2 regions of the Pseudomonas sp. MDT1-17 genome follow, and region 2 is predicted to be linked to the other one. Evidence: riboswitches for the same ligand, from Rfam matches in the RefSeq annotation. Region 2 holds a riboswitch; the other holds the start of a gene.
The links. A riboswitch is a leader RNA that binds a small molecule or an ion and turns the genes downstream of it on or off. The one in region 2 is predicted to bind cobalamin.
Positions count from the first base shown of each region.

Region 1 (3,399 bases), 140 kb from region 2:
GACCGCGTCAACGGTGCAGGCGCTGCGGATTTCTGGCCACTGGAAGGCTTGCACCAACGGTTTTGGCAGGGCCAGACCCGAAGTTTCGATGAGGATGTGGTCGAGGTCGCCGCGACGGGCGACCAATTCGCGCATCACTGGGAAGAACTCTTCCTGGACGGTGCAGCACAGGCAGCCGTTGGCCAGTTCATAGACGCGGCCGTTGGCTTCTTCTTCAGTGCAACCGATGGAGCACTGCTTGAGGATTTCGCCGTCGATGCCCAGCTCGCCGAACTCGTTGACGATCACCGCGATACGGCGGCCCTGAGCATTGTCGAGCATGTGCCGCAGCAACGTGGTTTTGCCCGAGCCGAGGAAGCCGGTAACGATGGTGACGGGGAGTTTGGCCAGTGTTTTCATCGGATGCCCTTTGGCAAGGTGGCGGGCATACGGGACGACGACCGGCAACGCGGACGCGCGTGCCTGAAGAGTTCGCCACCGGATCACCCCGCCCGGTTGAAAGTGAGAATCTGTGTCGAGGCAGGTCTCCTGGCTGACGGCTTGCCAGTCGTTCGACTGACGTTGGCTGCGCCTTCCCGCGGGCCCGATAGACAGGGCTTGCAGTGGCGTGGCAGCCAACAGAACCGTTCACAGTTGCGGGGGCAGCCGCGGCATCGACCGCGTTCCCTTCTTAGCTTCGGCAGACGCCGAAGAACCTCGAAAGCGCAAGGCTACGCATCGTCTTGGAGCGGGTCAATGTCTGTAGGAGCTGCCGAAGGCTGCGATCTTTTGATTTTAAAAAACAAGATCAAAAGATCGCAGCCTTCGGCAGCTCCTACAAAGAGCCAATCATCTTTCGGTTCCAAGTGAGAACCCTTGCCAATTGACGCCCAACCCCCGCCCATGCTCTCCTACGCACTTTGTTACGGGTGCCCTTCACAGGGTGAAACGGGAAACCGGTGAATCATGTGCTTTACTCTAAAGCCATGTCAGTCCGGTGCTGCCCCCGCAACGGTAAGCGAGCGAAGCGTCAGATCCACTGTGCCAGTCGTTCGGCATGGGAAGGTGATGCTTGCAGGTCAAGGCGAAAGCCAGCGCCCCTCGTGAGCCCGGAGACCGGCCCGCAACACAAAGTGACCATTACGATCACTGAATAACAAACCCGCGGTGGGCGGGCGCTGTTTGAACCTCTGCGCGCCCGACTCGCAGGGTCTCCCATGCGCTCTAATTCACCCACTGACAGACCAGAGGGAAGCGCCATGTCGATCATCAGCAGCACCGGCAGCAACACCGATAAGAGCTCCGCCAGCACCACCACGACCCTGACTCAGCGCCTGACCGCCGCTGTGTGTGCGTCGATCCTTGGTGCGTGCCTGGTGTATTTCGCCGGTTTCTCGCACATCGAAGCGGTGCACAATGCCGCGCACGATACCCGCCACAGCTCTGCATTCCCGTGCCATTGAGACCTGTCGACATGATCAAGCGTATTGCGCAAACCGCAGGGTTCACCGGGCTGCTGGCCGCCCTGTTGCTGACCCTGCTGCAAAGTTTCTGGGTGGCGCCGCTGATTCTGCAGGCCGAGACTTACGAAAAATCCGAGCCCGCCGCTGTTGAACTTCACGAACACGCCTCGGGTGCTGTCGCCGCTCACACTCACGATGCCCAAGCCTGGGAGCCGGAAGACGGTTGGCAGCGCGTGCTGTCGACCACGGGTGGCAACCTGGTGGTAGCGGTCGGTTTCGCCCTGATGCTCGCCGGTCTTTACACCTTGCGCGCACCGACTCGCACGTCCCAAGGCCTGCTCTGGGGCCTGGCCGGTTATGCGACGTTCGTGCTGGCACCTACCCTCGGTCTGCCGCCTGAGCTACCAGGCACTGCCGCTGCTGATTTGGCGCAACGGCAGATCTGGTGGATCAGCACTGCCGCCTCCACTGCAGTCGGCATCGCATTGATCGTGTTCAGCCGCCACTGGTTGATGAAAGTGCTCGGCGTGGCCATTCTGGCCGTTCCTCACGTGATCGGCGCACCACAACCGGAAGTCCACTCGATGCTGGCTCCAGAAGCCTTGGAAGCTCAGTTCGAAATCGCTTCGCAGCTGACCAACGTCGCGTTCTGGCTGGCCCTGGGCCTGATCAGTGCCTGGTTGTTCCGCCGCAAAAGCGATGGCCAATACCACGCATGACTGACACCAGCACAGCGCCGACCCTGGTGGTCGGTCTGGGCTGCCAGCGCGGCTGCCCCGTCAGCACGTTGCGGGCGCTGCTCGATCAGGCGTTACAGGCTCATAAAATCGAACTTCACCAGATCAAGGCGCTGGCCAGCATCGACCTGAAGCGCGAAGAACCTGGTTTGATCGAATTGGCCGCACAACTCGCACTGCCACTGAAGTACTTCAGCAGCGAACAACTGGCCGGCTATCAACCGCAGCTCAGCCACCGCTCGGACATCGCGTTCGAACGCACCGGCTGCTACGGCGTCGCGGAAAGTGCCGCCCTGGCCTTGGCCGAACAGTTGGCCCAGGCGCCGGCAAAATTGCTGATCTCACGACAAAAATATGCCCAGGCCACCTTGGCATTGGCCTGCGTCGCCTAAAATCCCCGATAATCCCCGCTTTCGATCATGAGCAATCTTCATCTGAAGCCTTGCCCTGCCCCTTTTTTTCACAGGAACCGACGATGACCGTTTACTTCATTGGCGCAGGTCCCGGCGACCCGGAACTGATCACCGTAAAAGGCCAACGGCTGATTCGCAGCTGCCCGGTGATCATCTACGCCGGCTCCCTGGTGCCTGCCGCCGTGTTGGAAGGCCATCGCGCCGAACACGTGGTCAACAGCGCCGAACTGCATCTGGAACAGATCATCGAGCTGATCAAGACCGCCCATGCCAATGGCCAGGACGTGGCCCGGGTGCATTCCGGCGATCCGAGTCTTTACGGTGCCATTGGCGAGCAGATTCGCTACCTGCGCGAACTCGACATCCCGTTTGAAATCATTCCCGGCGTGACGGCCACGGCGGCCTGCGCGGCACTGTTGGGCGCCGAACTGACATTACCCGATGTGTCGCAAAGCGTGATCCTGACCCGCTACGCCGACAAGACCGCCATGCCCGCGGGCGAAGCGCTGGGCAGCCTGGCGCAGCACGGGGCGACCATGGCGATTCATCTGGGGGTCAATCATCTGGAGAAAATCCTGGTTGAATTGCTGCCGCATTACGGCGCGGACTGCCCGATTGCGGTGATTCACCGGGCGACCTGGCCGGATCAGGATTGGGTAGTGGGGACGCTTGAAGACATTGCCGCGAAGGTTGAAGCCAAGGGGTTTCGGCGCACGGCGTTGATTTTGGTGGGCCGAGTGTTGGGTAGCGATCACTTCAGTGAGTCATCGCTGTACCGCGCGGGGCATGCGCATTTGTATCGCCCAT
Region 1 is NZ_JBUBVM010000001.1:3,196,324-3,199,722, reverse strand. Features, by position in the region: gene cobW (cobalamin biosynthesis protein CobW) at 1-399, opposite strand, end outside; cobalamin riboswitch at 502-714, opposite strand; cobalamin riboswitch at 890-1,118, shown strand; gene ACYZTX_RS14810 (CbtB domain-containing protein) at 1,239-1,442, shown strand; gene ACYZTX_RS14805 (CbtA family protein) at 1,454-2,161, shown strand; gene ACYZTX_RS14800 (cobalamin biosynthesis protein) at 2,158-2,571, shown strand; gene cobM (precorrin-4 C(11)-methyltransferase) at 2,655-3,399, shown strand, end outside.
Region 1: it holds a riboswitch for cobalamin, as region 2 does, so the genes downstream of both, ACYZTX_RS14810 (CbtB domain-containing protein) here and ACYZTX_RS15365 (ABC transporter substrate-binding protein) in region 2, are expected to answer to the same signal.

Region 2 (3,399 bases):
GCCATAACGCTGGTGCCGAGCATAGGCGACTTTCAGGCTTTCTTCCCAATGACCGCGGTTGTATAAACCCGTCAGCCGATCGGTTCTGGAGAGTTGCTGCAATTGCGCATTGGCGGCCTGGAGCTGATGCCGGTTGGTGGCGACGTCGGTGACGTCATAGATCACCAGGCAAATATGGTTAATTTTGCCGTCGGTGGAGCGCAGCGGTAACAGCGTGGTGTTCTGGTACATGAACTCTTCCTGACCGGTGATCGGTTGGTAGTTCTTGAACCGCACCAGATACGGGCGCTGCTCCCAGATAGTGAACGCTGGCGTGCCCAGGGTAGCGACGCTTTCCACCTTGCGGCTGAACCATTGGCGGTCGATTTCGGGAAACAGACTTAAGAAATTCTGATTTTGTGTCAAAGTGCCCACCTTTGGGAAGCTTGTTGTAATGCACAAGTTTGGGATAGGCCTTCTGCGACCAACTTTTCGGCGCTTCATAGAGTTCATCAGGAAACACGCTGACCGCGACCGGAATGTTGACGCCCTTGACGGCGAAGAATGTCGACTTGTTCTCGTAATAAAGGGCTGACGGGCCCGACAGTGACACTCGTCGTCGATTTCGCTCAGTCGTAAACAATCAGACATCGGCCAAAGCGGTCATAGAGAGCTTTAAAGGTACGGCGAAATGTTTGCCATTGCGCGCGTCACGTAGATCTCCTTTTCTCCCACCGGCGCCACATAATGAATCGCACTGCGTGCAGCCTCGACGCCTTCCAGACGGGCGATGAACCAGGCGGCTAGATACTGCGACGACAGGCACCCTCCAGCCGTCGCGACGTTTCCCTTGGCCACGAAGGGCTGATTGAGCACTGCCACGCCGACCTCCTCGACCCACGGTTTGGTGGTCAGGTCCGTGCAGGCCGGAATGTCGTCCAGTAGGCCCAGTTTGGCAAGTATGAGCGTGCCCGAGCACTGAGCGCCCAGCAGCTGACGCGTCGAGTCGAATTTCAGGCGAGACATCAGCGTGGCGTCAGCGACGACGTCCCGGGTCTTTCTCCCACTACCCACAAGTACAGCGTCCGCACCGCATGCGTCCTCGAGCGACGTCTGCGACTCGATCAGCACGCCGTTCATCGACAGCACCTTATCCGTGGGACTGGCGATAGATACCCGCCAACCGGGCCGCTGGACCCGGTTGAGGATGCCCAGCGCGATCAGCGAGTCGAGTTCGTTGAAACCTTCGAAAGTCAGGATGGCGATGTGCATCAGGAGCCTCGTGCGAGTGGAGACGTTGTTGGCGTCATCGTAAAATCGACAATCAGTACATGCAAAAAATTGTCATGGATACATGACGACATGCCACAGCCCACAAGCTACTGATTCAGAAAGTTCACGTGCCCCCCCCACTGCCGCGAAAGTATTCGCGGCAGTGGGTGCTGATTGACAGGCAGAACAGCATCACACCCCGTTTGGATAGTTGATTAACGACTAAAGGTGAACCGCCAGGAAGGCTCGCAAAAATGGACGTTATTAAAATGGAGTCGTGTCGATTAATACCGATAAGTTGCCTGCACTGAAATTCCTTTCGCACTGTTTTCGTAGTTGGCACTGTATTCCGGTTGAAGACCGGAGTTGTTCTACTGCGATTCCCACCCAAAGCGGTCGGTGGTGATATTCGACATGATCGACTACCATGCCGGCCGCCGGTTTCCAAACGGGATTAATAGGGAATCCGAGATGCCTGACACGGCATCAAACGGAACTGCCCCCGCAACTGTAGGTGCTGAGCCTGCTCCTGAACTGCCACTGGGATCACTCCCGGGAAGGCTGGAGCCTGGCGACGACGCATCAGTCAGGAGACCTGCCGGCCAAGCAAATCACTAACCGGCGGGGTGTCCGGGAAGGACATCCTTGCGCCGAGCGTCACCTCAGTGATCGGCACTTCACTGCTTTAATGGCAGCGTTCGATGATGTGTTTCCAGTCCGTACCCCTGCTCTTGTACGGTCAAATGGAGATTGCGTCATGTTGCTGTCCCGCCCTGCCACCCTCGTCACTGCCCTGGGTCTGTCCACCCTCGCCCATGCGGCCCCGACCCACTACCCCCTGACTGTTGAGAACTGTGGCAGCACACTGACGTTTCAGCAGGCGCCGAGCCGTGCCGTGACCATTGGCCAGGCTGGCACTGAAATTCTCTACGCCATGGGCCTTGGCAACACGCTGGTCGGCACTTCGCTGTGGTTCAACGATGTGCTGGCCAAGTACAAGCCAGAGAACGACACGATCGAACGCCTGGCCGATAACGAACCGAGTTTCGAGGCGGTGATCGGCAAGCGTCCGCAGCTGGTAGCAGTGGAACTGGAGTGGATGGTTGGCCCGCAGGGCGTGGTCGGTACTCGCGAGCAGTTTCACGAACTGCAGATCCCGACCTACCTGATGCCCTCCGACTGCGAAGCCAAGGACAACCTGGTCGGTGCCGACGGCACACGTCTGGAGGCGTTCCGCATCGACAGCCTCTACAAAAGTATCAGCCAATTGGCTGAAATCTTTGACGTGCAGGAACGTGGCCAGCAGCTGAACGCCCACCTCAAAGCCAGCCTGGCCAAGTCCATTGCCACCGTACAGAACAAGGATCTTAAGCACACCAGTGCGCTGTTCTGGTTCTCCAGCGCCAGTCTGGATATCGACCCCTATGTCGCCGGGCACAAGGGCATTCCCGACTTCATGTTGAACACGTTGGGAGTGCGCAACGTGGTGGAGTCCGATGAAGAATGGCCCACCGTCGGCTGGGAAACCATCGCCAAGGCCAACCCGACCTTCCTGGTCATCGCACGCATGGATCGCCGTCGCTTCCCGGCTGACGACTATCAAAAGAAACTGCAATTCCTGCGCAGCGACCCGGTGACCCGCAACATGGACGCCGTGAAAAACAACCGCATCATCATCCTTGACGCCATGGCCATGCAGGCCAGCGTGAGAATGTTCGACGGTCTTGAAATCCTGTCATCAGCCATCAACGGCTACGACCTGCCGAAATGACCGGGACGTTGATTCGTACGCTGCTGGCATTTCTGACACTGCTGCTTGCCGTGATTGCCGGTGTGGCCATCGGTGAAACGAGCATCGAACCGAGCGTGGTGTTCCAGGTACTGGCCAACAAACTGTGGACTGCCGGTTATGTCCTCGACCCGATAGACGAAGGCATCGTCTGGAATTACCGCCTGACCCGCGCGCTGGTGGCAGCCGCCTGCGGTGCGGGCCTGGCCACCTGCGGGGTGATCTTGCAATCGCTGTTGCGCAACCCGCTGGCCGATCCTTATCTGCTCGGTATTTCCGCTGGCGCCTCGACGGGCGCGGTGCTGGTGGCATTGCTGGGCCTCGGCGGGGGGCTGATTTCGCTGTCGGTCGGGGCGTTT
Region 2 is NZ_JBUBVM010000001.1:3,333,944-3,337,342, reverse strand. Features, by position in the region: gene ACYZTX_RS15375 (GGDEF domain-containing protein) at 1-405, opposite strand, end outside; gene ACYZTX_RS15370 (DJ-1/PfpI family protein) at 655-1,251, opposite strand; cobalamin riboswitch at 1,666-1,868, shown strand; gene ACYZTX_RS15365 (ABC transporter substrate-binding protein) at 2,009-3,022, shown strand; gene ACYZTX_RS15360 (FecCD family ABC transporter permease) at 3,019-3,399, shown strand, end outside.